DNA from 4 places in the Providencia sp. LY12 genome. Region 2 is predicted to be linked to each of the others. Evidence: predicted binding sites of a transcription regulator. Region 2 holds the regulator's gene; each other region holds the start of a gene.
What was found. The regulator CRP, encoded in region 2, controls carbon source genes, mostly activating them, when cyclic AMP is high. The targets are predictions, from matches to a motif close to ATGTGANNNNNNTCACAT.
Positions count from the first base shown of each region.

Region 1: the regulator CRP is predicted to act here: its motif matches at 4,246-4,263, upstream of ACY3ZI_RS10820 (YchE family NAAT transporter).
Region 3: the regulator CRP is predicted to act here: its motif matches at 4,374-4,391, upstream of pth (aminoacyl-tRNA hydrolase).
Region 4: the regulator CRP is predicted to act here: its motif matches at 2,355-2,372, upstream of ACY3ZI_RS13205 (NupC/NupG family nucleoside CNT transporter).

Region 1 is NZ_CM172594.1:2,288,157-2,295,602, reverse strand. Features, by position in the region: gene ACY3ZI_RS10830 (fimbrial biogenesis chaperone) at 432-1,133, opposite strand; gene adhE (bifunctional acetaldehyde-CoA/alcohol dehydrogenase) at 1,340-4,000, opposite strand; gene ACY3ZI_RS10820 (YchE family NAAT transporter) at 4,511-5,155, shown strand; gene ACY3ZI_RS10815 (ABC transporter substrate-binding protein) at 5,774-7,405, shown strand.
Region 2 is NZ_CM172594.1:380,799-388,244, forward strand. Features, by position in the region: gene ACY3ZI_RS01690 (aminodeoxychorismate synthase component II) at 1-141, shown strand, start outside; gene ACY3ZI_RS01695 (aspartate aminotransferase family protein) at 273-1,487, shown strand; gene ACY3ZI_RS01700 (hypothetical protein) at 1,550-2,914, opposite strand; gene crp (cAMP-activated global transcriptional regulator CRP) at 3,123-3,755, opposite strand; gene ACY3ZI_RS01710 (OsmC family protein) at 4,079-4,483, shown strand; gene ACY3ZI_RS01715 (phosphoribulokinase) at 4,563-5,429, opposite strand; gene ACY3ZI_RS01720 (YheU family protein) at 5,478-5,696, opposite strand; gene ACY3ZI_RS01725 (hydrolase) at 5,693-6,676, opposite strand; gene ACY3ZI_RS01730 (LysE family translocator) at 6,790-7,395, shown strand.
Region 3 is NZ_CM172594.1:1,990,184-1,997,629, reverse strand. Features, by position in the region: gene hemA (glutamyl-tRNA reductase) at 1-786, opposite strand, end outside; gene lolB (lipoprotein insertase outer membrane protein LolB) at 1,144-1,788, shown strand; gene ispE (4-(cytidine 5'-diphospho)-2-C-methyl-D-erythritol kinase) at 1,785-2,660, shown strand; gene prs (ribose-phosphate diphosphokinase) at 2,728-3,675, shown strand; gene ACY3ZI_RS09495 (DUF2583 family protein) at 4,001-4,273, opposite strand; gene pth (aminoacyl-tRNA hydrolase) at 4,583-5,173, shown strand; gene ychF (redox-regulated ATPase YchF) at 5,276-6,367, shown strand; gene ACY3ZI_RS09480 (hypothetical protein) at 6,475-6,945, opposite strand; gene ACY3ZI_RS09475 (XdhC family protein) at 7,024-7,446, opposite strand, start outside.
Region 4 is NZ_CM172594.1:2,769,973-2,777,418, reverse strand. Features, by position in the region: gene zipA (cell division protein ZipA) at 1-112, shown strand, start outside; gene ligA (NAD-dependent DNA ligase LigA) at 158-2,194, shown strand; gene ACY3ZI_RS13205 (NupC/NupG family nucleoside CNT transporter) at 2,437-3,621, shown strand; gene ACY3ZI_RS13200 (DUF3820 family protein) at 3,717-3,932, shown strand; gene ACY3ZI_RS13195 (flavin monoamine oxidase family protein) at 3,955-5,301, opposite strand; tRNA gene ACY3ZI_RS13190 (tRNA-Ala) at 5,513-5,588, opposite strand; tRNA gene ACY3ZI_RS13185 (tRNA-Ala) at 5,638-5,713, opposite strand; gene gltX (glutamate--tRNA ligase) at 5,905-7,326, opposite strand.

The DNA of each region.
Region 1 (7,446 bases), 1.9 Mb from region 2:
AGATTAATGAGTTATATAGTTTACAAATAGGAATATCAGATTATTAAGATATTTTTGTCAAATAAAGTAAATGAATTAATAAAATACTCAGCTCGCTAGTTCTTAAAAGGGATGCATGGCAGATAAAGTTTCAGCGTTCATAGAATAAAACCGGATTGAGTGAGATTTGATAAGCCTCATGTTTTTAACATGGGGCTTTCTTTTTATGCCAGTTTAATTTCACACTTTGGCACATATCATATAATCAAAAAATGCAAATTTACTCGAAACTGTAGGGCGTAATGAAATTTAGCATTTCAGCATTTAAAAACGGTCGTTGTAATGAAAACTTCAAACTATCATCAATGGCGAGTGTGATTGCAGGAAACCCCAACATCGTCAATAAAAACAAAAATAGAGAAAAGCGCACCAATCAAATGGGAATTATTGACTTATTTACTCTTAACTGACGGATAAATAATAATGTCAGAGAGACCACCAAAATCATTAATCATCTGCCAACTAGCTTGGGAAATATGACCTTGTAGACCAGTGATTTCAGTATCACTAAATGGCGTGAGGATTAGGCTTTTCCTATAGTTTTGCTGGTTATATTTGAGGTTTACCACCGTGAGATAATAGGGGGTAGGGTTATTAAACACCCATTGTTTTCCCTGTTTTTTTAGAGTCACTTGCTGAAATACTGCATTATTAGGCACTGCCAGTTGATTAGGGCGGTAAAAGACTTTAATCACGATATTCGTCACAAACGAGCGTTTGGCATCATTTTTCTGTTCATTAGGATGCTTTTGGGCGGGAATAGCCCGTGTATTTAAAAAGAACAGAGATTCTCTATCTACGGGTAATTCCCTTTCATTTTTTAATAATACATGAGCACTAAACTTACTATTTGCATCTAATCTGAACAGTGGTGGTGTCACAGCAAAATAAAGGGATTTGGCACCTTCAAGTTGTTCAGTTACAGAGGTCTGAATTAGATAGGGGTTCAAATCATCATTCACAATGGTAAATGTAGCATTGGATTTAGTGCTATTTAGGATTAATCGAGTTTGTTCCAAACGCAAGTCAGCACTGTAAGCAAAAAAGCTTACTATGAATAAAAGTATGTAGGTAACGCCAGCCAGTTTTTTCATATCAGCTTATTAATCCACAATAAAGGAAAAATCATTGTCGATTGGAAAGCATCAATTTGCGGAACGCATATTTTTCCAGATGGACACCTAAGATAAGTATAAAGTATTATGACGAAATAACGAGAAAGGCTCCAAAAGCGTTAGGAAAATCCTAAATCTTTTGAAGCCTTTTTTATGTATTAATGGCTAAGCCATCAACGAGTTAACTATTTTTTACTGCTTTTCTTTTCAGCTTTTGGTGCTGCTGGCTCTGCACTTTTTTCAGTAAATTCACGACCGTAGTAAGAATCCAGTAACAGTTGTTTAATTTCAGATATCAGCGGATAACGTGGGTTAGCGCCAGTACATTGGTCATCAAATGCATCTTCAGACAGTTTATCTAAGTGAGCTAAGAAGTCCGCTTCGGCAACGCCAGCTTCACGGATAGACTTAGGAATGCCTAAATCCGCTTTCATCTCTTCTAACCAAGCCAGTAAGCGTTCAATCTTCGCACCAGTACGGTCGCCTGCTTTGGTTAATCCTAAGTGGTCTGCAATCTCAGCGTATTGGCGGCGTGCTTGAGGGCGGTCATATTGGCTGAATGCTGTTTGCTTAGTTGGGTTATCATTTGCGTTGAAACGAATTACGTTACAAATCAATAGGGCGTTTGCTAAACCGTGTGGAATATGGAATTCCGATCCCAGTTTATGCGCCATTGAGTGACAAACCCCTAAGAAGGCGTTAGCAAAAGCAATACCGGCTAATGTTGCCGCATTATGAACACGCTCTCTTGCTACTGGGTTTTTTGCTCCTTCGTGGTAGCTTGCTGGCAGATAATCTTTTAACAGGGTCAGTGCTTTGAGTGCTTGACCATCAGAGAACTCATTTGCCAGAACAGAAACATAAGATTCTAATGCGTGAGTCACTGCATCCAAACCACCAAATGCGGTTAAGGATTTAGGCATGTTCATCACGAGGTTAGCATCAACAATCGCCATATTTGGTGTTAATGCGTAGTCCGCTAATGGGTATTTTTGACCTGTTTTATCATCCGTCACAACAGCAAATGGCGTCACTTCTGAACCTGTACCTGAAGTGGTAGTGATAGCGACCAGTTTTGCTTTCACACCCATTTTCGGGAATTTGTGAATACGTTTACGGATATCCATAAAACGTAATGCTAATTCTTCGAAGTGTGTTTCTGGATGTTCGTACATCACCCACATAATTTTCGCAGCATCCATTGGGGAACCACCACCTAAAGCGATGATCACATCCGGTTGGAAGGCTTGCATTTGAGCTGCACCTTTACGCACAACGGATAATGTTGGGTCAGCTTCGACTTCAAAGAAAACATCGGTTTCAATATGGTGTTTTTTCAGAACATCTACAATTTCATCAACATAACCATTATTAAATAAGTAGCTATCGGTCACGATAAAGACGCGTTTTGCACCATCAGTGGCTATCTCTTCTAAAGCGATTGGAAGACATCCACGGCGGAAATAGATTGAACTAGGAAGTTTATGCCACAACATATTTTCAGCTCTTTTTGCCACGGTTTTCTTATTGATTAAATGTTTTGGTCCCACGTTTTCAGAGATGGAGTTACCACCCCAGGAACCACAACCCAAGGTTAAAGACGGTGCCAGTTTAAAGTTATACAGGTCACCGATACCGCCTTGAGACGCAGGGGTATTAATCAAAATACGCGCCGTTTTCATTTTTTCGCCAAAATAGCTGACTCGGTCATGTTGGTTGTCTTGGTCAGTATAGAGACAAGAGGTGTGACCGATACCGCCCATTTCCACTAACTGTTCAGCTTTCTCTACCGCATCTTCAAAGTTTTTAGCGCGATACATTGCTAAGAGTGGGGACAGTTTTTCATGAGCGAATGGCTCTGACTCATCAACAAGTTTGACTTCGCCAATTAGGATCTTAGTGGTTTCAGGAACGACAACACCCGCCATTTCTGCAATTTTAAATGCAGGTTGACCTACGATAGCCGCATTTAAGTTGCCATCTTTCAAAATAATATTTTGTACCGCTTTGAGCTCTTTACCTTGCAGCAGATAACCACCATGAGTAGCAAAACGTTCACGGACTTGATCATAAACCGCATCAACCACCACAACAGATTGTTCAGAGGCGCAAATCACACCGTTATCAAATGTTTTTGACATTAAGATAGAGGCAACGGCACGTTTGATGTCTGCGGTTTCATCGATAACAACTGGCGTGTTACCTGCACCCACACCAATCGCAGGTTTACCGGAACTGTAAGCCGCTTTCACCATGCCTGGGCCACCTGTCGCTAAGATCAGGTTAATGTCAGGGTGGTGCATCAGTGCATTGGACAGCTCAACAGATGGGGAGTCAATCCAGCCAATAATATCTTTTGGTGCGCCAGCTTCAATGGCCGCGTTCAATACAATCTCAGCAGCACGGTTAGTCGCAATTTTAGCGCGTGGGTGTGGAGAGAAAATAATAGCGTTACGGGTTTTTAAACTAATTAATGATTTAAAAATTGCAGTAGAGGTTGGGTTAGTGGTTGGAACGATACCGCAGATAATACCAATCGGCTCAGCAATGGTGATGGTACCAAAAGTTGGGTCTTCAGATAGAACACCACAGGTTTTCTCGTCTTTATATGCGTTGTAGATATACTCAGAAGCGAAGTGGTTTTTAATCACTTTATCTTCAACAATCCCCATGCCTGACTCTTCAACTGCGAGTTTTGCTAATGGAATTCGTGCATCAGCAGCAGCAAGAGCAGCGGCGCGGAAAATACGATCCACTTTCTCTTGAGAGAAGCTGGCGAATTCACGTTGAGCTTTTTTGACACGAGCAACAAGTTCATTGAGTTCAGTAACGTTTGTTACGGACATATAGATTACTCCTGATAAAGTTAAAATTTTTAAGCCAATGAGCAAAGCATCTAAAAAAAGCTGTTGTGACTAGAACATCTAAAACGACCACCCAAAACAACAGTATAGATAAACTTAATAATAATGCTTTCCGCCCATGCTAATTGGCTTATAAATCTCAGATAAATAGCTCAAAAAGTAAAAATTAACTGATTGATTACCGCGTTTATCAGTTGAGACTAGATTAACAAAAAGGGAATTTAATAAAGTGATCTAAATCACAAAATATGCAAGCTGACTCCATTCAGCATGCCGTTTTTATGGGATTCATTGATTTGCAAAAAAATGATTAATTTATCGCTAAAAAGAGGTGAATAAATCATCCTTTTTTTGTCATTAAGATAATCTGCAATAAATAATTCTACTAAGATGCACAAAATTGTTCTTTAACTAAGGATTTTAGCGATTTCAGTGATAAAATTAGTTCAGGTAAGCGTTTCTTGTTTAAGAATTTTATGAGGGTATTAATGGGTGAGCGCAACATTACTTGATTTATCAGGCTATATTAAATTTTTTATTGGTCTATTTGCGTTGGTAAACCCGGTTGGTATCCTGCCTGTGTTTATTAGTATGACAAACTATCAAACCGTTGCGAGCCGCAATAGAACTAATACGATAGCCAACTCATCAGTCGCAATTATTCTTTGTACATCGTTGCTGGTGGGGGACTCGATATTACAGCTGTTTGGTATTTCAATTGACTCATTCCGCATCGCGGGGGGAATTCTGATTGTCACCATCGCGCTATCAATGATCAGCGGTAAAATTGGTGAGGACAAACAGAACAAACAAGAAAAAACGGAAACCGCAGTGCGCGATAGCATTGGGGTGGTGCCGTTAGCGCTTCCGTTAATGGCGGGGCCTGGTGCAATCAGTTCGTGCATTGTCTGGTCATCACGTTGGACAGGCTGGCAGAACTTTATTGGTTTAGCGTTAACCAGTATTTTGTTTGCTTTTTGCTGCTGGCTGTTGTTCCGCTCTGCATCTTTACTGGTTCGTTACTTAGGGCAAACGGGGATCAACGTTGTCACCCGTATCATGGGCCTGCTACTTATGTCATTAGGTATCGAAATCGCTGTAACGGGCGTTAAAGCCATATTTCCAGGACTTTTATAGTTTGAGCATTATTTAGCCGTCTTACGAGGCGGCTATTCTCATCCGCCTTTCCCACCATTCTATTATTTCTTTCGAATTCAAAATACTCACTCAATTATTTTGGTTTTTTCTGCGCAATCAAACCGTCCTTTACAATCAAAATAATTCCTCTACGCGATAAATTTGGAATGTGATTATGTGTCGCACTTTTTGCAAAATCAGGCATAAAAAGTAAGGAAATGTGAGCTGCGTAAATTTATTCACTATTCTCATTAGAGATTGTTAATGATATGTTTGGATTAATGTTGATGAAAATTTTAAGAGTAACTTAAGGTTTTTTATTATCTAATTGTTTTTATTTGAGTATTTAAAGATTGAGGAAGTGTGTAACCCCTTTTTAATAGGCTCTCCAACTTTAAATGTTAAATAAATGTAATTTTTTATAACTTTTTTTTATAAGCTTTCTGAGCGAAATTGCACCGTTAAGGAAAGCTTTTGGTGGTTAAATTAGAAAACAGCTTAAGAAACAGTGACTAGAGCAGTAGTAAATCAACAATGTGTAGGCGAACTAAACGTCGTTCAACATACGTTGAAACGTTAACTGTAAAACCGCAACTATGAAATGGAGAAGGCGCAACGATGAAACTTACTACCAAGCACAGTTTACTTTCCTGTCTCATTTTCTCATTAACAATTTCTGCTCAAGCCTCATCAACCCCCGATAAATCCCCATTAAATACAACATCCATAAATAAAATAGTGGTCAATAACGGTTCAGAAGTGACTTCACTCGATCCTCATAAAGTCGAAGGGGTACCTGAAGGCAATATTATTTTAAATTTATTGGAAGGGCTGGTTTATGACAATATTAATGGTGTGGCGGTTCCTGGTATGGCAACCCATTGGCAAAATGAAAATTACACCGTATGGACATTTACCCTACGAGATGATGCCAAGTGGAGTGATGGCACTCCCGTTGTTGCAGAGGATTTTGTATATAGTTGGCAGCGTTTAGCGGATCCTAAAACTGGTTCGCCTTATTCCAGTTATTTACAAAATGCTTATATAGAAAATGCAGACGCTATTTTAAAAGGTCAAAAACCTAAAGAATCATTGGGCGTTAAAGCCCTTGATGACAAACATTTGCAAGTCACGCTAAGCCATCCCGTCCCGTATTTTATCGATATGCTTTCCCACACATCAATGAAACCCGTTAACCGTAAAGCTATTGAAAAGTACGGCGATAAATGGACTCAACCGGGTTCCTTTGTGGGCAATGGCGCTTATGTTTTGGATGAGTGGACGGTCAACGAGCGGATTATCATCAAGCGTAATCCGTTATATTGGAATGACGCAAAAACGCAGATTGATCAAGCGACATTCTTAGCGATTACCTCTGAAGTCAGTGATAACAATCGCTATCGCAGTGGGGAAATTGATATTAGTAATTCGGCTATTCCTCCAACACTGTTCAAAAAGATGAAAGCAGAGAAGCCGAACGAACTGTATGTTCGTCCGTTTTTGTGTACGTTTTATTATGAAATTAATAATCAAAAAGCCCCATTCACGGATCCTCGAGTACGCGAAGCCATTAAGTTAGGTTTAGACCGAGAAACCATCACTAATAAAATTATCGATCAAGGACAGACGGTGGCTTACGGTTTTACGCCAACGTTTATCCATAATGGTAATTTTGCAGTGCCAGAATGGGCAAAGCTCACGCCAGAACAGCGTTATCAGCGTGCGAAAGAGTTGCTCGCGGAGGCTGGGTATAACGCCAAAAATCCGCTCAAGTTTACCTTGCTATATAACACCTCAGACCAAAATAAACAGCAGGCGATTGTAGCGGCATCCATGTGGCAGAAAAATATTGGCGCAGAGGTAACACTGCAAAACCAAGAGTGGAAAACCACACTGCAAAATCGCCATGAAGGGAATTATCAGGTTGCAAGAGCAACATGGTGTGCCGATTACAATGAACCTTCTGCATTCTTGAATTCATTACTATCAGAAAACAGCAACAATACGGCGGCCTATAAAAATAAAGCCTATGACCAACTGCTATTAGAGGCTTTAACGGCTCCGAATGACCAAGCTCGTCAACAGATTTACCAACAGGCGGAAACCCTGCTGGATAAGGAATCTGCGCTAGTTCCCGTGTATTACCGTGTGAGTGCAAGGATGATCAAACCCACAATCGGAGGATTTAAAGGTGAAGACCCTCTTGATCATATGGATATTAAGCGGTTATATATTAATTCTACTAATTAATAATTTTGTAATAAACAAAATAATTGCTTACTGATTCAGTA
Region 2 (7,446 bases):
TGGTCACTGAATAACGGGGATATCGATGAAATTATGGGAATCCGCCATAAAACCCTGCCAATTGAAGGGGTTCAATTCCATCCTGAAAGTATTCTCAGCGAACAAGGTCATGAGTTGTTGAGTAACTTTCTCAAATATTAGTGGTTGATTTTCACGAATAGCAAAATTAATTATGCATATTTTACCCTTCCCTATTGCTCTTTATTGATTTTTTATTCATATTTGATGCTTATATTTTCACTCAAGCATTCGATAAAGAGCAGGTGAGGGGTATGTCAGAACAACACGCAGTCAATCGGCAAACTTTTGATCAGGTTATGTTACCTATTTTTTCGCCAGCTGAATTTATTCCAGTTAAAGGCGAAGGTAGTCGCGTTTGGGATCAGCAAGGTAAAGAATATATTGATTTCGCAGGTGGGATCGCGGTTTTAGCGCTGGGTCATTGCCATCCAAGTTTAGTCGCTGCTGTTCGTGAACAAAGCGAAAAACTGTGGCATGTGAGCAATGTTTTTACCAATGAACAGGCGTTAAAACTGGCTCAAAAATTAACCAAAGCAACGTTTGCAGATCGTGCATTTTTTGTGAACTCTGGTTCTGAAGCGAATGAAGCCGCATTCAAGTTAGCGCGTCGTTATGCCATCACCAAATATAGCCCATATAAAACGAAGATCATTGCATTCAAGCAAGCGTTTCACGGCAGAACATTATTTACTGTCTCAGTCGGTGGACAAGCGAAATATGCAGATGGTTTTGGTCCAAAGCCTGCGGATATTATTCATGTGCCTTTTAATGACCTTGAAGCCGTTAAAGCTGTGATTGATGAAAATACTTGTGCGGTGGTATTGGAGCCGGTTCAAGGGGAAGGTGGCGTCACCCCTGCGACATCAGAATTTTTGCAAGGAGTACGTAAGCTTTGTGATGAAAATAATGCACTGCTTATTTTTGATGAAGTGCAAAGTGGAATGGGGCGTACGGGGAAATTATTCTCTTATATGCACTATGATGTCGTTCCCGATATTTTAACTACCGCAAAAGCCCTCGGAGGCGGTTTCCCTATTAGTGCGATGATCACAACCGCGGACATTGCGAATACGATGGAAGTGGGTTCACACGGAACCACTTATGGCGGTAATCCGCTGGCGTGTGCGGTGGGTAATGCTGCTTTTGATATTATCAATACCGATGAAGTCCTTGATGGTGTTGCTAAGCGTCGTGAGTTATTTGTCGCGCATTTAAATAAGCTTAATGATCAATATGGCATTTTTGCTGAAATTCGTGGAATGGGCTTATTAATTGGCGCAGAACTAAATGGCAAGTTACTGAATCGCTCAAAAGATATTCTGCAAGCTTGCGCGGTAGAAGGGCTGATGATGCTGAATGCAGGCACGAATGTATTACGCTTTACACCATCGCTGATTATTTCTGAAGATGAAATTAATAGCGGGATGGCGAAGTTAGAAACGGCAATAAATAAATTATTGAAATAAGTTGTGTGCTAAGTTGCAGAATGGTCTCTTCTGCAACTTAGCGGTAAACAACGCACAATCGACTATTTTTCAGCTTGTATAATTGCTTTTCTTAGTTCTGATGTTCTTGTTTCTTTGATTTCAGGTCGATTAAACGAGTGCGGTATGCGATGAGTATTGGTCGTCGGAACACCTCTATGAAGTCGTTCAACATTCTCGCTGTAGTTAAAATGAGTTCGCAGATTTTTTTTTCTATGTTTATTCTTCAGTTTGACCTTTGAGTCTATTTTCGATGACTCGGATTTTTCGGAAGGCATTGTCTCTGAGCTATTTTCTTTCACTTCAGTTAAATTATCGATGGATACATTACTTTTTGAGCCATTTTTTTCTTGTGCCGGTGCGAATTTGATTATTTTAGTGTCAGCAATGATTATTTTCTTTAATAACTTTAATTCCTCTTTATTTTCATTAATTTTGTCCTGTAGATCATCTTTATCATTTTGTAATCTTTCAGTGAGCTCTTGCTGTAATTTAAGTCTATTTTTTAGTTCAGTAATGATTTTCTTATTTTCGCTTTCATTGCTATTAATCTTTAAATCACCATTATTAGGATGGAAATCGTTATCCCATTGACTCAGTGTTTCAGTGAATTCAATATGATTGATTATTGATTGAATATCTAAATTACCTTCAATTAAAAAAGGTGTAGTCATAGGGAAATTATTCAGTGTGCTTGTTAAATTTCTCTGTACTACGAATGGTAATTCATTTAATTCATAATTCCACTCAAGCTTTTCGTCGAACTCAAACCTATCGTTCTGATGATTGTCAGGAATGCTTTTAATTTTACTGTTAAGTTCGTCTGTTAAACTGGTTTTATCCAGTCTCTGTTGTGATTTATTAATTCCATTTGTGATATTTTCAATAAAATATTTGGCATTGATGGGGTTTTTTCCGAAAATTTTTGCTTCAGTTGATTTTATATCATTTAATTTTTTTATTGAGTCAATTATAACTTGGCATTGACTCTTCATAATATCTTCAAATACTACATTTTGCTTGTGGATATCGTCTATTTTAAGGCTGTCTTCGATTCTTGATTTTAAATGCGCATGAGTCTGAAGGATAGGGAATAGATTTTTCTTGTTTCCTTCTGAAAATATTTCTCTATCATATAAAGATATTTCTTCTAGAAGGTTAGATATATTCATTCGTAGTCGGTAGTTAACATCTAATAAATCATCTTTTCCATGATCATTTAATGAAATATAAAATTTCGATTGTTCACTCTCTACCGATGAGTTATTTTTAAAGTAAGAGGCGATAGTACTTATAATACTGCTAATTGAGTCAATTAAACGTGACCTGTGAGTATTCTTTTTTACATCTTGGTTTGGATCTAATACGGTTGTGCGACTAGGGGATAAAGAATTACTGGATATCGTCATGTTTATTACTCCTATTCATTATTTAATCACTATTAACTGTGTTAGTTATTATTTTATAGTGACAATAAATAGAAATAATATAAAGAAACGACACTCGTTACTGAGACGATATAAACTGAACTATAAGTAAAAAAATAGCTTTGTACGTGAAGTATAAAGCTATTTCAATATCGAAGCCTCACCAAGAAAGGTGAGGCTGACAGGTAAATTAGCGAGTGCCGTAAACAACAATCGTTTTGCCGTGTGCGGAGATTAAGTTTTGATCTTCCAGCATCTTTAAAATACGACCGACAGTCTCGCGAGAACAACCTACGATTTGACCAATTTCCTGACGAGTGATTTTGATTTGCATACCGTCTGGGTGAGTCATCGCATCAGGCTGTTTAGCTAAATTCAACAATGTTTGAGCAATACGACCAGTAACATCTAAGAATGCAAGGTTACCCACTTTTTCGGATGTGGTTTGCAAACGACTTGCCATTTGCGCAGAAAGGCGCATCAGGATATCCGGATTGACTTGAATCAGCTGACGGAATTTCTTGTAAGAAATTTCCGCGACTTCGCAAGCAACTTTCGCGCGAACCCACGCAGTACGTTCTTGCCCTTCTTCAAATAACCCAAGTTCGCCAATGAAATCTCCCTGATTGAGGTAAGAGAGAATCATTTCCTTGCCTTCTTCATCTTTGATTAAAACAGCCACTGAACCTTTAACAATGTAGTAAAGGGTTTCTGCTTTTTCACCCTGATGGATCAGAGTGCTCTTGGATGGATACTTATGAATATGGCAGTGTGACAAAAACCATTCAAGAGTAGGGTCTGTTTGTGGCTTGCCGAGAACCATTAGCGTTATCCTCTGTATGTTATTGCAACCTTTCGAAAAGTAGGGAAAGGCTGACTTTAAAGTGTCTAGCTTAGCATATTAAGTCACATTGATGCCTATTATTAATGCTGCTCTAGGCTAACGTAAATTAATATCAATTGTATAATATAATCAATTAAATCGTTGAGTTTTGATCTTAATCCTATCAACTGACCATTGTTTGTATCATATCCAATGCCGAAAGTCTTCCCTGTATCGCTTCAGCCTAATAATGCTGATATAACATTGTCTAGATATATGGAACAATGTGACGATAAATATCACTATTTTCGAGAGGAATAAAAATGGAAGCACGCGTAAAGTGGGTTGAAGGGCTCTCTTTTCTAGGTGAGTCAGCATCAGGTCATCAAATCATGATGGATGGTAATGCGGGCGACAAAGCACCGAGTCCGATGGAAATGGTTTTAATGGCAGCAGGCGGATGCAGCGCGATTGATGTGGTTTCTATTCTGCAAAAAGGTCGTCAGGATATTGTTGATTGTGAAGTGAAATTAACTTCACAACGCCGTGAAGAAGCCCCTCGTTATTTTACGGATATCAACCTGCACTTTATTGTGACGGGACGTGAATTAACGGACAAAGTGGTAGAGCGTGCGGTTCAACTTTCTGCTGAAAAATATTGTTCAGTTGCTATCATGTTAGAAAAAACGGTTAACGTGACTCATAGTTTCGAAATTAAAACGCCGTAATAATTTTCTTGATATTAAGATGCTTATCGATAATTAAGATAAGCATCTTGTTATTTATCTCTTTAATGAGAGTGTCAAACTACCCATTTCGCTGTTTCATTAGCTTTTCCACTAATGGCATCATAATAAGCTCCATTGCGAGTCCTAATTTCCCACCGGGTACTACAATGGTATTCATCGCTGAAATAAACGAGCCATTTAACATGGATAATAAATAAGGAAAATCGATCTGCTCTAATCCTCTAAAGCGAATAACGATAAAACTTTCGTCCTGTGAAGGTATTGCTTTAGCAGAAAAAGGGTTAGAGGTGTCAACGGTAGGAACTCGTTGGAAGTTAATATGAGTACGAGAAAACTGTGGCGTAATATAGTTAATATAATCCCCCATCGAACGGACAACTGAATCCATTACGGCTTCACGAGAATGCCCTCGCTCGGTGGTATCGCGGATAAGTTTTTGAATCCATTCAAGGTTAACAATCGGCACTACACCGACAAGTAAATCAACATGCTGAGCAACATCATGCTCTGGGGTGACCACGCCACCATGTAATCCTTCATAAAACAGCACATCGGTATTGGCTGGTAGCGATTCCCACGGGGTAAACGTGCCGGGTTGCAGGCCATAAGGCACCGCTTCATCGTAAGTATGTAAATATTTCCGAGACTGACCGCCACCCGTTTGGGCATAATCAATAAGGGTTTGTTCAAGTAGAGAAAAATCATTGGCTTCTGGACCGAAATAACTGATATGACGTCCTTGCTCGCGGGCTTTACGAATAGCCATATCCATTTCAGGGCGGGTATAACGATGAAAACTATCCCCCTCAAGGGTGGCAGGGCGGATATTTAATTGATGGAAAATTTTACGAAAAGCTTGGCTCGTTGAGGTCGTTCCTGCGCCACTCGAACCCGTTACTGCAATAATCGGATGCTTCTTCGACATAGTGGACTCCCTGTTTTACGCCATGACCACTATTTTTGAGAAACAGCGCTACGGGCGAAACTGGTTATTAGGCATGAAATTTACCGACTCATGTAACTCAGACCAGACTAGCACAATTTCGCCGGAAACTAACTGCCGTTTCACATCATTGACTTTGTCTTGCAAGCTTTTTTCGTGAACGCCATAATCGGTTCCTTCGCGCAAAACATAACTCTCGATAAGATTTTCGAGGGTTTCAGGTGCGAGATCTTTCCACGGAATAATCATGATTTTTGCTCATTCAAATACGCAGTTAGCCACAGAGGGATGCGAGTTTCTAACCACATTTGTGGTTTTCTAAAACTACCACCGACAAAGCCTACGTGTCCGCCATGCTCCGTCATTTGGTATTCAATATTTTCGGGTAAATGGCTTAAATCAGGCACGACTTCGGGCGCCATAAACGGGTCGTCTTTCGCGTGAATAATCAGGGTTGGCTTAGTAATTTGAGATAACTTAGGTAGCGCACTGCATTTTTGGTAATAATCAGCAGCGTCATCAAAACCATGAATACGCGCGGTGATCACATCATCGAATTCACGAATGCGTTTTAACTGTTTAAGCTGCAACAAATTAAGAGGAAGTGAACCGGGGTAGCGCACCAGTTTGCGGGTGGCGTTACGTTTCAATCCATTTAATAGGTAACGTTGATAGAGCTGAGAAATTCCTTTCTCCATTTTCATGGAGCAGGCTTCGAGCATTAATGGTGCCGAGACAACGACGCCGGCATCTAATTCAGCATTCTCACCGTTTTCAGCTAAATAACAGGCGAGCATATTACCGCCAAGGGAATAGCCTACCGCGGCGGTGGGGGCATCACCCCATGTCTGTTTTAGCCAATGTAAAAAATAGCGTGCATCACTGGTTTCACCGGAATGGTAAATACGTTTTTGGCGATTAGGTTCACCACTGCATCCTCTAAAATGCATGATCACGCCGAGCCAGCCTTGTTTTTGGGCGCTTTCTAACATCCCGTGGGCATAGGGGCTTTTAAAATTTCCTTCCAACCCATGAAAAATCACTAAACGAGGCTTTTCGCTCGCTTGTTCTGGGTTTTCACTCCAAGCAAGATCGATAAAATCACCGTCAGGCAATTCTAATCGCTGCCATGTTGGGATAATTTTCGGGGTACGGCGAAAGATCCTTGGCAATAAGGTTTGGAGGTGTGGGTTCTTTGCCCAACTCATAGGGCGGAAATTTTCTGACATGGCCTTATTTTTTATTTAGTGGAACGCTTGTGAGTGACATAACATACTGTTATTTTTCTGTGATGCAAGTAAACAAATCTAGAAACAAATTTAGGTTGAGGAACATAGTATAAATGACTCTGGGGCTAATTTTTTCGCTTTTTACGTTTTTATTCATTGCAGCAGTCACACCCGGCCCTAACAACATGTTGTTGACCTCTTGTGCAGCTAACTACGGTTTTCGTCGTAGTATCGGATTATTATTAGGAATAATGTTGGGCATGCAGTCAATTTTATATTTGTCTGCCTTCGGTGTTGCCGCGCTATTACTATTATATCCTGCAATTCATATTGTGCTGAAAATCATTGGTAGCGTTTATTTATTATGGCTAGCGTGGAAAACAGCCACTGCCAGTTACGAGCCACTCAAAACAGACAGTAAAGCCTCTAAAAGCGTTACTTGGTTTCAAGGCGGACTGTTGCAGTTCTTAAACCCGAAAGCATGGATGATGGGGCTAGGCGCAGTAGGGAGTTTTAGTCTTCCAGGCGAGTTATTTACTCAGTCCATCATTGTGATGAGCATCGCGTTTGTGATTGTGAATTTTATCGCGGGCTTGATTTGGATGGGCTTTGGTTCCTTGATCGGAGTTTTCTTACGTAGCCGCCGCGCATGGTTTATTTTTAACCTAGTGATGGGGATACTGACCGCCGCGTGTGTACCGTTAATTTGGTTGGAGTAAGTTTTTCTACGAGAAAAAAGGCACCTTAGGTGCCTTTTTGCTTTTCAATCC
Region 3 (7,446 bases), 1.6 Mb from region 2:
GACCATCCCTTTACCAATAATTGGCAGCGGGCTAGCCGTTGAACTAATCACAATATCCGCTTCAGCTAAACGATTATCGATATCGGCTAATGAGATAACTTGCGCGTTCACTTCTTTGGCTAGAAGTTCTGCACGTTCTAGCGTTCGGTTAGCTATCATCATTTTTTGCACGCCATGCTCACGCAAATGACGAGCGACTAATTCGATGGTTTCCCCTGCACCGACTAACAAAATATTCAAATGTTTGAGTGATTCGAAAATCTGTCTCGCCAGTGTACAAGCCGCAAAAGCGACAGAGACCGCATTCGCACCGATATCAGTTTCAGTTCGTACACGTTTAGCCACGGAAAACGATTTTTGGAATAAGCGCTCTAATTCGCTAGATAGAGAATGATTATCTTGCGAAAGCGCAAACGCCTTTTTCACTTGACCGAGAATTTGAGGCTCACCAAGAACCAACGAATCTAGCCCACTTGCCACACGCATAAGATGGCTAACTGCGCGCGCATCTTGGTGCCAATAAAGGCTAGGTTGTAGATCTTTGGCGGTGATCCCGTGAAAATCACATAACCATTTAGTTAACTGCTCCTGCGCTTTTTCTTGGGATTCAAGGCTAAGATACAGTTCGGTTCGGTTACAGGTAGACAGCACAACGCCGCCACTTACTTGAGGCTGTTTCAGTAACTCCTCAAGTGCGTGGTCGATTTTTTCAGGACCAAAAGCGACTTGCTCACGCAAAGCCACTGGTGCTGTTTTATGATTAATGCCTAAGGCTAATAGGGTCATTGTGCTTACGACTTACTCACATTGCTCACATTGCTAATTTATTTGTCAGTATGATACTAGTGACCTAGCTCATTGCTGCGATTTATATTCGTATATTGTAGATGATTAACGCGTCTGTTTCTACGGGTAGCCTATCATCAACAATCAGAAAGATGATGCACACCAAAATTTACGTTGATTATCGGACTGTCTGATATCAATATCAATAAGATGCATCAAGGATGCCGCTATTTGGCACAGAAAGCAAATTCCCTATTTTTTAGTATGTTTTCATTGATAACCACTGCAGATTAGCGCAATATTCCTGAAAATTACCTTTTGAGAACCGATATGCAACTTTCTTCAGCTCTGTCGTTTATGCGCCCAGCCAGAAACTTTTGGCGATTAATGCCCCTTTCCTGCCTGCTGCTGACTGCCTGTGTGACCACATCTCAAGACACTACGAAAGGCACTTCATCTTCAACGGATGCGCAGTGGAAAGCCCACCAATCACAAGTGGTTGAACTGCGTGACTATCAAACTCGCGGCTCCTTTGTGTACATTGGCGGTCAAGGTACCGGAACAGAAACCAAAACTTACGCGAAGTTTTTCTGGCAACAATATACCCCCGAAAAATACCGTTTATTGCTGACTAACCCATTAGGCACCCGTGAACTGGAACTCAGTGTGGAACCTGATTTAACCAAATTAACCACGAAAGATGGGCAAACTCACATGAGTGATGTGCCAAGTGAATTAATTTATCAGTTAACAGGTATGGATATTCCGATCGATGATCTCACCGCATGGTTGGTCGGTTCTCCAGGGCGTGCCACTGAATATACTCTCGATAGCAACCACCTGCTCAAATCCGTGACGTTTAAAATCAATGGCGAAACATGGAAATTGGATTATCTCTCTTACGATACCAAAACCTCGCCGATGCTGCCGAACCACATGGAATTGAAGCAAGGGGATAAAATCATCAAGTTAAAAATGGATAGTTGGACACTGAAAAAATGACGTTAACGTGGCCATCACCGGCAAAATTGAATCTTTTTTTGTACATTACCGGGCAGCGAGCTGATGGTTATCATGAGCTACAGACTCTGTTTCAATTTTTAGATTATGGTGATGAAATCACCTTTAGTACTCGTTCGGATGATCAAATTAATTTACTCACCCCGATGCCGGGTGTAGATGTCGAAAAAAACTTAATCATTCGTGCCGCCAAAAGCTTGCAAACCTATTGTCGCGAAACCCTCAAGCATCAAGGGGCGTTAGGTGCAGATATTCGCATCAACAAAGTGCTGCCAATGGGCGGTGGAATTGGCGGCGGATCATCAAATGCGGCGACAACGCTGATTGCGCTTAACGAGCATTGGGGAACTCACGTTTCTGATGAAATCTTAGCTGAATTAGGTAAACACCTCGGTGCCGATGTCCCCGTTTTTGTTCGCGGTCATGCCGCCTTTGCCGAAGGCATTGGCGAAATTTTAACACCCGCAGAACCAAAAGAGCGTTGGTATTTGGTCGCACACCCCGGAATTGAAATCTCAACCCCGATGATCTTCACAGATCCAGAATTAAATAGAAATTCTCCAAAACGCTCTTTAGCCGCATTATTACTGGCTCCGTATGCAAATGACTGTGAACCGATCGCAAGAAAACGTTTTCGTGAGGTTGAACAGCTCGTTTCTTGGCTGTTAGAATATGCTCCGTCTCGCCTAACAGGAACAGGCGCTTGTGTGTTTTCTGAATTTGAAACCCAAGCGGATGCCCTGAAGGTGTTAAATAAATCCCCATCGTGGGTGCAAGGATTCGTCGCTCAAGGAGCGAATGTTTCTCCTGTGCACAAATTCCGCGCTGGGATAACCCGTGTATTGCACCGATAGTGATGACTTATCCATCATTGCTGTTGGTCAACAATATCTCTCTGGACGCAAGCCTGAGGTTTTTCTCGTGCCCGATATGAAGCTTTTTGCTGGTAACGCTACACCGGAACTAGCACAACGTGTTGCTAACCGCCTTTACACTAATCTTGGAGACGCGGCTGTTGGTCGTTTTAGCGACGGCGAAGTCAGTGTTCAAATTAATGAAAATGTTCGCGGTGGTGATATTTTTATCATCCAGTCAACTTGCGCACCAACCAATGACAACCTGATGGAACTTGTTGTTATGGTCGATGCCCTGCGCCGTGCATCTGCTGGTCGTATTACCGCTGTTATCCCTTACTTCGGTTATGCAAGACAGGATCGTCGCGTACGTTCTGCCCGTGTACCAATCACCGCTAAAGTTGTTGCCGATTTTCTGTCAAGTGTGGGTGTTGACCGTGTTCTTACTGTTGACTTACACGCAGAGCAGATCCAGGGCTTCTTTGATGTTCCTGTAGATAACGTATTTGGTAGCCCAATCCTTCTGGAAGATATGTTGCAGAAAGATTTAGAAAACCCAATCGTTGTTTCTCCAGACATCGGCGGCGTCGTTCGTGCTAGAGCAATCGCGAAATTACTGAACGATACTGATATGGCAATCATTGACAAACGTCGCCCGCGCGCAAACGTTTCTCAAGTTATGCACATCATCGGTGACGTTTCTGGTCGTGACTGTATCTTAGTTGACGATATGATTGATACTGGTGGCACACTGTGTAAAGCAGCTGAAGCGCTGAAAGAACGTGGTGCTAAGCGTGTATTCGCTTACGCAACTCACCCAATCTTCTCAGGTAATGCTGTCGACAACATCAAAAACTCTGTGATTGATGAAGTCATTGTTTGTGACACAATTCCTCTTTCTCCTGAAATCAAGGCGCTGAACAAAGTTCGCACCCTGACCCTTTCAGGCATGCTGGCCGAAGCGATTCGCCGTATCAGCAATGAAGAGTCAATTTCTGCGATGTTCGAGCACTAATTCTAAAGCGGGGTCTTAATGACCCCGTTTTAACATACTGGTTTCAGTGATTTTTCATTAAATTATTGAAGCGAGAAATGTGCTTTATCGCACCACATTCATTGTGGTCACGATACAAAAATTTATAAGTAGCGCCCCTACTGTTGTTCATCAACCGTAGGGGCTTTATTTTTTTGAACGGTTTCATTTATCGTGGTTTTAGACAAAAAATAAGAGTGAAATCATTGATATCGAATTTCACTCTTATTTAGATTTTATCTATTTTCAATAATATGCTTCTGTTCATCTCTATTGATAAACTTCAAATGAACTTCAGCCTAACTCGCTATGGGTAACGGTGGTTATCATTACGGGAATGAAATTGACGTTTCACCAAACAGTAACGGTCTTCCACTTTCTCTTTACCACCCATTCTTGCGCCTACTAACCAAACCAATGCACCGATAAAGATCCCGAACAGTGAGCCATTGATGATGTCATCGGACAACCCTAAATCAACAATATGAGAAAACAGGTTTAAACCGATGCTTCCCCCCATCACCACCATACCCAAACCCATCAAGCCATTACCAATGAGAGTAACCATTTTCCGTTTCATATCTACCTCCAATATCAGTAAACTGATACGCAAGCATTAAAGAAAAGTTCGATAAAACTTTATATTTATGTAAAGAGTATAGCTCTTTAAGTAAAATTATTTGCGATAAGCTTCACATGTATAGAAGAGTTTAAGGATATCTACTCAAAAAGTGCTTTTAATCAATTTAACAACTGATGATGGTATTGACGAATAATTCACAAACTAATTATCACTAGCACAACCTTATCAATGACAATTTTGTACATCCACCCCGACACGAGGTAAACTAGTCGCCAATTTCTATACATTGACAGTGAAAAAGTCCCCGTGAGTAAAATAAAATTAATTGTTGGATTAGCCAATCCGGGCGCTGAATATGCGCAAACCCGCCATAACGCTGGTGCGTGGTATGTTGATTTACTGGCACAACGCCATAACCAATCGTTAAAGGAAGAGCCTAAATTTTTTGGTTATACGGCTCGCATCAATCTTAATGGCAATGATATTCGCTTGCTGGTTCCAACCACCTTTATGAACTTGAGCGGTAAATCCGTCGCCGCGGTCGCTAATTTTTATCGCATTAATCCGGATGAAATTTTAGTGGCTCATGATGAGCTCGATTTACCACCGGGTGTTGCCAAAATGAAACTCGGTGGCAGTAACGGTGGACATAACGGCTTAAAAGATATTCAAAGTAAATTTGCCAATAACCCTAACTTTTACCGCTTACGCATTGGTATTGGGCATCCAGGCGATAAAAACAAAGTTGTTGGGTTCGTTTTAGGCAAGCCTCCGCTGTCAGAACAGAAGCTTATTGACGATGCGATTGATGAATCTGTGCGCTGCACGGACATCCTGTTATCAGATGGAATGGATAAAGCTATCAATCGCTTACATGGTTTTAAAGCCACAGCCTAAGAGTTGATTTCATCAAACACGAGTTTTTGTGTATAATCAGCGCCAATTTTCTAAACATTAGGGGCAGCACTCGCCTGCCCCCGCTATTAAGGTGAGAAACATATGGGTTTTAAATGCGGTATCGTTGGTCTGCCTAACGTGGGTAAATCCACTCTGTTTAATGCATTGACCAAAGCCGGCATCGAAGCAGCCAACTTCCCTTTCTGTACAATTGAACCAAACACGGGTGTTGTGCCAATGCCAGACCCACGTCTTGATCAATTAGCTGAAATTGTGAAGCCTCAGCGCATCCTGCCAACCACGATGGAATTCGTTGATATCGCGGGTCTGGTAAAAGGCGCATCAAAAGGTGAAGGTCTTGGTAACCAATTCCTGACTAACATCCGTGAAACGGAAGCGATTGGTCACGTTGTTCGTTGTTTCGAAAATGACAATATCATCCACGTTGCTGGCCAAGTTGACCCAGCAGCCGATATCGAAGTGATCAACACTGAATTAGCGCTGTCTGACCTAGATACTTGTGAGCGTGCTATCCACCGCGTACAAAAACGCGCAAAAGGCGGCGATAAAGACGCAAAAGCGGAATTAGAAGCTCTAGAAAAATGCCTGCCACACTTAGAACAAGCTGGCATGCTGCGTTCATTAGATTTAACCGCTGAAGATAAAGCCGCAATCCGTTATTTAAGCTTCTTGACCCTGAAGCCAACCATGTACATTGCTAACGTCAATGAAGATGGTTTTGAAAATAACCCATACTTGGACAAAGTCTACGAAATCGCTAAAGCCGAAGGTTCTGTAGTTGTGCCTGTTTGCGCCGCTATCGAATCTGATATCGCCGAGTTGGACGATGAAGAGCGCGATGAGTTTATGGCTGATTTAGGCATTGAAGAGCCAGGTCTGAACCGTGTGATTCGTGCAGGTTACGAATTATTAAACCTGCAAACTTACTTCACCGCTGGCGTGAAAGAAGTGCGTGCATGGACTATCCCTGTTGGTGCAACGGCTCCACAAGCAGCAGGTAAAATCCACACTGACTTCGAAAAAGGCTTTATCCGCGCACAAACTATCGCATTCGAAGATTTCATCAAATTCCGTGGTGAACAAGGCGCGAAAGAAGCAGGTAAAATGCGTGCAGAAGGTAAAGATTACATCGTTAAAGATGGCGATGTGTTGAACTTCTTGTTTAACGTATAAGCCAATACTTTCATCGTAAAAATTATTATCTAAGATAAACAGCATAAGATCGTTATGCTGTTTATCTAATCTACATTTCATCCCACATCAATTAACTCCCCTATCTTTCAATTCACCACATCATTTTTTATATTCACATTGGTTTCTGGCGCTGATGGTGCAAATAAAGCAATCAATGCCCCAATCAACAAAATAAACATAAATACGACTGAAAGAGTCGATGAGTTAAACATACTTAATGGTGCTAAAAATAATGATGCTGATGTAAAAACAAGCGAAATTATAAATGGATATTTAATACCCATATCCCTAACTCGTTGTGTAAGAAGCAGCGTAAATATATAGATTTGGATAATCGCAAACAGAACTTCCATTAACCCAAACTGGCTAAAAGAGAATTGATGATAAAAATTACTTTGAAAAACTAAACTTGCATCCTCTGGATGAGCACTCAAGTACCATTGATAGACTAATGCCTGAATGATGCCTAAAACTACCGACCAAAGGATCTCTGCGCCTAAGAAAGAGAGCCTGGCTCTCCTTTTGTACTTCCATTGATAAATGAGTTTAGAGCGCATTATAAATCCTTCCATGTTTTAAAATAGCCATACATTTCCCACTATTTATTTTCCCGATTCGAAATGGGCAAAACTAGCTTAACCCCGCCCATTCTTATGCGCCACTATGTCTGCCATAATCGCTAACGCAATCTCTGGTGGTGTTTTACTGCCAATTGGAATACCGATAGGCGCATGGATCTGGTCTAGCATTTCAAGCGTTAATCCCCCTGAGTTTAATAAACGCTCTCGGCGCTTGGCACTGGTTCGGGTTGAGCCCATTGCACCAATATAAAATGCAGACGTGTTCACTGCTTCCATTAATGTTAAATCATCAATACGAGGGTCGTGAGTCAAAGACACAATAGCGGTATTAGATGCGCTTGGATTCTCTTCTAAAAATCGGGCAGGGAATATTTTTTTAATCTCAACTTGTTCCGCAATTTGCCCAGCAAAACGTAACAATTCGTCATCGCGATGCTCACAAAGAATCACTTCAAACCCTAATGTGACCGCAAAATT
Region 4 (7,446 bases), 1.9 Mb from region 2:
ACAACGTATTGCATCAGATGCAGGTGGTGTTGTGTTGGATGATGAACGAAAAATACTGACACCTCAAAAAATAGAGGTGTATCATGCTAGAATTCGAAATACATTAAGTTAATTAAAACCCCCGATTCAGGGGGTTTTTTATATCTATTGGTGAAACATGACGACGAAACAAACCCCAGACGCACTCACGCAAAAAATAGACGCGTTAAAACAACAATTGCGCCATCACGAATACCTCTATCACGTTATGGATGCACCAGAAATTCCTGATGTGGAATATGACAAGCTGATGCAGGAACTTAAAAGCCTCGAAGCGCAGCATCCAGAACTGATCACCACAGATTCCCCAACCCAGCGAGTGGGCGCTGCGCCATTAGTCGCATTTGATACAGTTCGCCATGAAATTCCCATGCTTTCTTTAGATAACGTATTTGATGAAGAAAGCTATCTTGCATTTGATAAACGCGTGAAAGACCGACTGCATAATCACACGGAATTGACATTCTGCTGCGAACTTAAATTGGATGGTCTAGCCGTTAGTTTGCTGTATGAAAATGGTGAGTTAGTTCAAGCGGCAACCCGTGGTGATGGTACTGTTGGCGAAAATATCACGGCCAACGTACGCACGATCAAAGCTATTCCGCTACGTTTACGGGGGGATAATATTCCTGCCCGTGTTGAAATTCGTGGTGAAGTTTTTATGCCTCAAAAAGGCTTTGAGGCCATGAACGAAGAAGCGCGTAAAACAGATGGTAAGATTTTCGCTAACCCACGCAATGCGGCGGCGGGTTCTCTTCGCCAGTTAGACCCGCGTATTACCGCTAAACGTCCATTAACTTTCTACTGCTATGGTGTAGGACTGGTGGAAGGCAAAACATTGCCAGATACCCATTATGAGCGCTTGATGCAATTTAAAGCGTGGGGGCTGCCAGTGAGTGAGCATGTACAGCTACGTGTTGGTTGTCAACAAGTGCTTGATTTCTATCACCATGTTGAAAAAATTCGCCCGACGCTCGGTTTTGATATCGATGGTGTCGTGATTAAAGTGAATGATATTGCCACTCAAGAAGAATTAGGTTTTGTTTCCCGGGCACCACGCTGGGCGACGGCGTTTAAATTCCCAGCTCAAGAGCAAATCACATTACTAAAAGATGTCGAGTTCCAAGTGGGGCGCACAGGGGCGATTACGCCCGTGGCTCGATTAGAGCCAGTGCAAGTTGCGGGTGTTGTGGTGAGTAATGCCACACTCCATAACGCGGATGAAATTGACCGTTTGGGTGTTCGCATTGGGGATACTGTTGTGATCCGTCGAGCAGGGGATGTTATTCCTCAAATCGTGAGTGTCGTGCTAGATAAACGCCCTGCGGATAGTCGTGAAATTTTATTCCCAACCCATTGCCCAGTCTGTAATTCGGATATTGAGCGTATCGAAGGGGAAGCGGTGGCACGTTGCACCGGCGGATTAACCTGTGGCGCTCAATTAAAAGAATCACTGAAACACTTTGTTTCTCGCCGTGCGATGGATGTCGATGGGATGGGGGATAAAATTATTGAGCAGCTGGTCGACGCGGAATATGTGAAAAATGCGGCGCAGCTCTATCAATTATCAGCGGGTAAATTAACCGGCCTAGAACGAATGGGACCGAAATCTGCACAAAAACTCATTGATGCGCTCGAAAAATCCAAACAAACGACACTGGCTCGCTTTATCTATGCATTAGGGATCCGTGAAGTGGGTGAGGCGACAGCGGCGAACCTTGCAGCACATTATGCATCATTAGATGCGGTGATGGCGGCGGATGAAGAATCACTGAAAACCGTTCAAGATATTGGTGAAGTGGTGGCAAAACATGTGGTGCATTTCTTCCGCGAAGAGCACAATCGCCAAGTGATTCATGATTTACTGACCATCGCGAACATCCACTGGCCTGAAGTGAAAGTGATTAACAGTGCTGACATCGATAGCCCATTTGCTGGAAAAACGGTCGTGCTAACCGGATCGATGTTAACGCTTTCTCGCGATGAAGCTAAGGATAGATTGATTGCCTTAGGCGCGAAAGTCGCGGGTAGTGTATCGAAAAAAACTGACTTGGTGATTGCCGGTGAAGCGGCGGGTTCAAAGTTAGCGAAAGCGACAGAATTGGGGATAAAAGTCATTGATGAAGAAGAATTAATTCGTTTGCTGAATATCTAATCGTGACCTATATTTAATGCGCAATGCCATTATCGTCCACCGTGATAATGGCATTTCTTATTTTCGGGCTAACATTTTTACAGTTGTTATTAATGTGTTACTCATGAAACGTGATCTGGTCGTGACTTTTGAAAGATAGGCTGAGTCAGTTTTCATATTAATGTGACGTTAATCTCATTTAAATGTTGTCTATTACATAGAATATGCGCATAGACTGATTCGTAACTTTGTTGGAGTCAAATATGACCTCGATCCTGCACTTTATTTTATCCATTGTCATCATCGGCGCTCTCGCTATTTTAGCGAGTAGTAACCGTAGAGGGATCCGCCCTCGTTATGTTATTCAATTACTTGTGATCCAAATTGCACTCGCTTACCTGTTCTTAAAATCAGGTATCGGTGAGTCTTTCGTTCTTGGTGTTGCTGGCGTATTTACCCATTTATTGGGTTATGCGGCAGAAGGGACCAAATTTATCTTTGGCGGAATGATTGAAGGCAACTTAGCATTCTTCTTCCTACAAGTATTGTGTCCAATTATCTTTATCTCTGCACTGATTGGTATTTTACAGCACATTAAAGTCCTGCCTTTCGTTATCCGCATCATCGGTACGGTGCTGTCGAAAGTAAACGGCATGGGTAAACTTGAGTCATTCAACGCAGTAAGTTCATTACTGTTGGGTCAGTCAGAAAACTTTATTGCCTATAAAGACCAATTAGGCAGCATGTCAGAAAGAAGAATGTACACCATGGCGGCAACGGCGATGTCTACCGTTTCAATGTCCATCGTGGGTGCATACATGACCATGTTAGATCCAAAATATGTGGTTGCCGCTTTGGTCTTAAACATGTTTGGTACATTCGTGGTGTTATCGCTGATCAACCCTTACCCACCAGAAGGGGAAAAAGAGATCCAAATGCGCAGCCTGCATGAAGGTCAAAGCTTCTTCGAAATGCTGGGTGAATATATTCTTGCAGGGTTTAAAGTTGCGATTATCGTTTCTGCGATGCTGATTGGTTTTATCGCCCTGATTGCGATGGTTAATGGAATCTGTTCTGCAATTTTCAATGTTAGCTTCCAAACTATGCTGGGCTATGTGTTCTATCCATTTGCTTGGATGTTAGGTATCCCTGCGAATGAAGCGCTACAAGTTGGCGGCATCATGGCAGTGAAAATGGTGACCAACGAATTCGTGGCAATGGATGGCTTAAAAGCGGTAGCATCGGGTTTATCTGACCGCTCTGTGGGCATCTTATCGGTATTCTTAGTGTCATTCGCTAACTTCTCTTCCATCGGTATTATTGCTGGTGCAATTAAAGGGTTAGATGAAAAACAAGGTAATACCGTTGCACGTTTTGGTCTGAAATTACTGTACGGTTCAACGCTGGTAAGCTTCTTATCTGCTGCGGTGGTTGGATTAATCCTGTAGTCATTACGATAAAAAGTGTTACAGTGAGAAACGGCATTCAGTGAATGCCGTTTTTTTATGTTTAACGCTTTCTGTTTAGAAGGAATTGGGAAGAAATGGAAAAACAAGACTTACTCGATATAGCCAATACATCGATGCCATTTGGTAAATATAAAGGTTGTGTCCTGATTGATCTTCCTGAGGAATACTTGCTGTGGTTTTATAAAAAAGGGGAGTTTCCGGCAGGGCGATTAGGGCAATTGATGGAGATGACGCTCGGGCTGAAGATAGAAGGGCTAGATAGTATTGTTAAGCCCCTAAAACGAAGGTAAGGGTTAGAGGCTTAATCGATAATTAAAGCGTGTTGAGTAGGCTGTTGGCCGTATCTATACCCGATTGGTAAGCACCATGTACGGTGCCGGCTCCTAATAGTGCTAAATGTTCTCCAGCAAAGAAAATTTTGTTATCAATAGGCTGTTTTAACTGGGCTATTTGATCCGCCGAATAGTTAGGGGCGGGGTAGCTAAACGAACCATAAGCGTAAATATCTTTTTCCCACTCGGTTTTTATCAGCTGTATAGGTGCGGGTACATTATCAAATACCTTACTGAGCGATTGTTGCAGTTCATGCCATGCGGCGTATTCATCACACTCTTCAAGCCATTTTGCGGATAACCCACCAAATAAAAACAGCAACGTTGGTTTTTGGTAAATTGCACTCACATCCATAAAATTTAGCCAATAATCAGACTCATGAATATACATACTATTGACGTTATTGAGTGAGTTTTTACGCCAGAAAGCCTGTTCAAAGGTGACAAATAACTTGTTGAATACACCGAAACCTAACTGATGAATAGCTTCTTGAGTTTTTTCAGGCAGTGCAGGCGTAAAATGAATTTTGTTTTTCTTCAACACCCCGAGCGGTACGGTAACAACGACTTTATAGGTATTGAACTGTTGCCCATCAAGTGTGGTGACAGTGACATAATTATCTAAGTAATGGATATGTTCAACAGGGTGGTTAAGGCGAATATCCAACCTTTTCGATAGCGTTTCGATAATTTGGGAATATCCGCGAGGGAAGATAACTTCATCGCCTTCACAAAAGCCTTCAAGTTGTAAAAAATAGGGAGATAATGTCTCTAATGTGCAAGCACAGGGATCTTCAGCGATAACTTCAAAAAACTCATGTAAACCTGTTTGTAGCTGTTCAAACAGGGATTGACTTGCATGGTGGCCTACTGTCAATAAATGGTGGAATTCAGGGCTTTGTAACCAACTATTTAACGCTTCGGCTGCATTGTTAAATTGGCAGGGTGATGAAATGGTTTCAAACTGTTCCATTAAATAATCAAGACCCGCTTCAAAAGCCTCTTTTTCGTTCTCACACAAAACCAAACCATTTTTCTTATAGAAAATAGCGTCTTGGTAATTGAAAACAACGGTTTGGATATGGTGCTGTTGTGCGATTGCACTAATTGGATTGTCGGTAATACCGTGGATCCAAGAAGCGCCTAAATCATAAAATTGGTTATCAATTTCACGCGTATGAATACGCCCACCAAGACGGTCGCGTGCTTCTAAGATAAGGACTTTTTTATGTTGGGAGTTTTGGGGTTGTGACTGTAATTGATTTGCGACTGATAAACCTGAAACTCCTGCTCCTATCACAATGATATCGGCATCTATGTGTGGCATAACTCACCTAGTTGAAATGGAATACGGACGATGTGTGATTACACATCTGAATAATTTCATTTAAATAAAATTATGAGCCAATTATATATGAGTTAATCAAATGTGAATAGACGGTAAAGTAGAAGAAAGTGAATTAGGCTAAATTCCAAGAATAACTGCAAATGGGATTTGGAAGAATAAAGAGTAAATTAAAGGGAGATAGGAAAGAGTTTGGTGGAGCTAAGCGGGATCGAACCGCTGACCTCTTGCATGCCATGCAAGCGCTCTCCCAGCTGAGCTATAGCCCCAAACGAAGTATTTTGTTGTGAAATTCAGACATCTAAACTGGTTTTTAGATGGTGGAGCTAAGCGGGATCGAACCGCTGACCTCTTGCATGCCATGCAAGCGCTCTCCCAGCTGAGCTATAGCCCCAAACAAAATCTTTTGGACGGGAGGCATCATATTCAAGCTCGGTTGGAGTGTCAATATATTAATATGTTTTTCGGGTTTAACTGCTGAAATATAGAACATTTTGCAATCGATTCCCATTTGATATGGTAGCTGAAAAAAAACTGCCCCTTAAGTTAAGAGGCAGTATATAGAGAGGAATCTTGTTTAGAAATTTATTGTGCGGATGCTTCGCGTTCTGCGATAAACGCTAATGCTTTTTCGATACGAGCCACAGAGCGAGCCTGACCGATAGCATGAACGGTAACATCTAACCCTGGAGATTGACCTGCACCCGTTACCGCTACACGTAAAGGCATTCCTACTTTACCCATACCCACGTCTAATTCAGCCGCAGTCGCTTCAATCGCTTGATGGACATTCTCTGCCGTCCAATCGGAAATAGCGATTAATTTGTCTTTCACCACTTCTAATGGCTGACGTGCAACTGGGCGTAAGTGTTTTTTCGCTGCATCAGCATCAAACTCTTCAAAATCCTGATAGAAGTAGTGGCAAGATTCCGCCATTTCTTTCAGTGTTTTACAGCGCTCACCCAGTAACTTGATTAATTCAACTAACTGTGGACCTGTGCTGGTGTCGATATTTTGCTGTTCGATATGCCATGCAAGGTAAGTTGCGACTTCTTCAGCTGGCAGGGTATTGATGTAGTGATGGTTCAGCCACTGTAATTTCTCAGTGTTGAATGCACTCGCTGATTTGCTGATAGCATCAAGAGAGAAATATTCTTTCATTTCTTCAATTGAGAAGATCTCTTGGTCGCCGTGTGACCAGCCTAAACGTACTAAATAGTTTAATAGTGCTTGTGGCAGGTAACCGTCATCGCGATATTGCATAACACTAACAGCGCCATGGCGTTTAGACAGTTTTTTACCATCATCACCTAAAATCATCGAAACGTGGGCATATTCAGGCACTGGCGCGCCTAATGCTTTGAGAATGTTGATTTGGCGAGGGGTGTTATTGATATGGTCTTCACCACGAATGACATGAGTAATTTCCATATCCCAGTCATCAATCACCACACAGAAGTTATACGTTGGAGAACCATCAGTGCGACGGATGATTAAGTCATCCAGTTCTTGGTTACTGAATTCAATTGGACCACGAATGGTGTCATTGAAAATAACGGAACCTTCTTGCGGGTTACGGAAGCGAACAACATGTGGTTCTGCCGCAGTGTGGTTATGTTCATGGTCACGGCAACAACCGTCATAGCGAGGTTTTTCACCTTTTGCCATTTGTTCTTCGCGTAACGCTTCTAAACGCTCTTTAGAGCAGTAGCAGCGGTAAGCGGTACCTGCTTCTAACATGGTATCGATTACCGCATTGTAGCGGTCGAAACGCTTAGTTTGATAGTAAGGACCTTCATCCCAATTTAAATTCAACCAGTTCATACCGTCCATAATGGCATCGATAGCTTCCTGAGTTGAACGTTCTAAGTCGGTATCTTCAATACGCAGGACAAATTCGCCCTGATTGTGGCGACTATATAACCAGGAATACAGGGCGGTACGAGCACCACCAACGTGCAAGTAGCCAGTTGGGCTTGGTGCAAAACGGGTTTTGATTTTACTCATCGAGATTGCCTTAATTGCGAAACGTTGTTTCTTAATGCGCTTATGATCATCGTAAGCATTGCTAAAAGTTCCTCTATTCTATCACCCTGTAGTGAATCCTCAATCTGCTTATCCCTATAC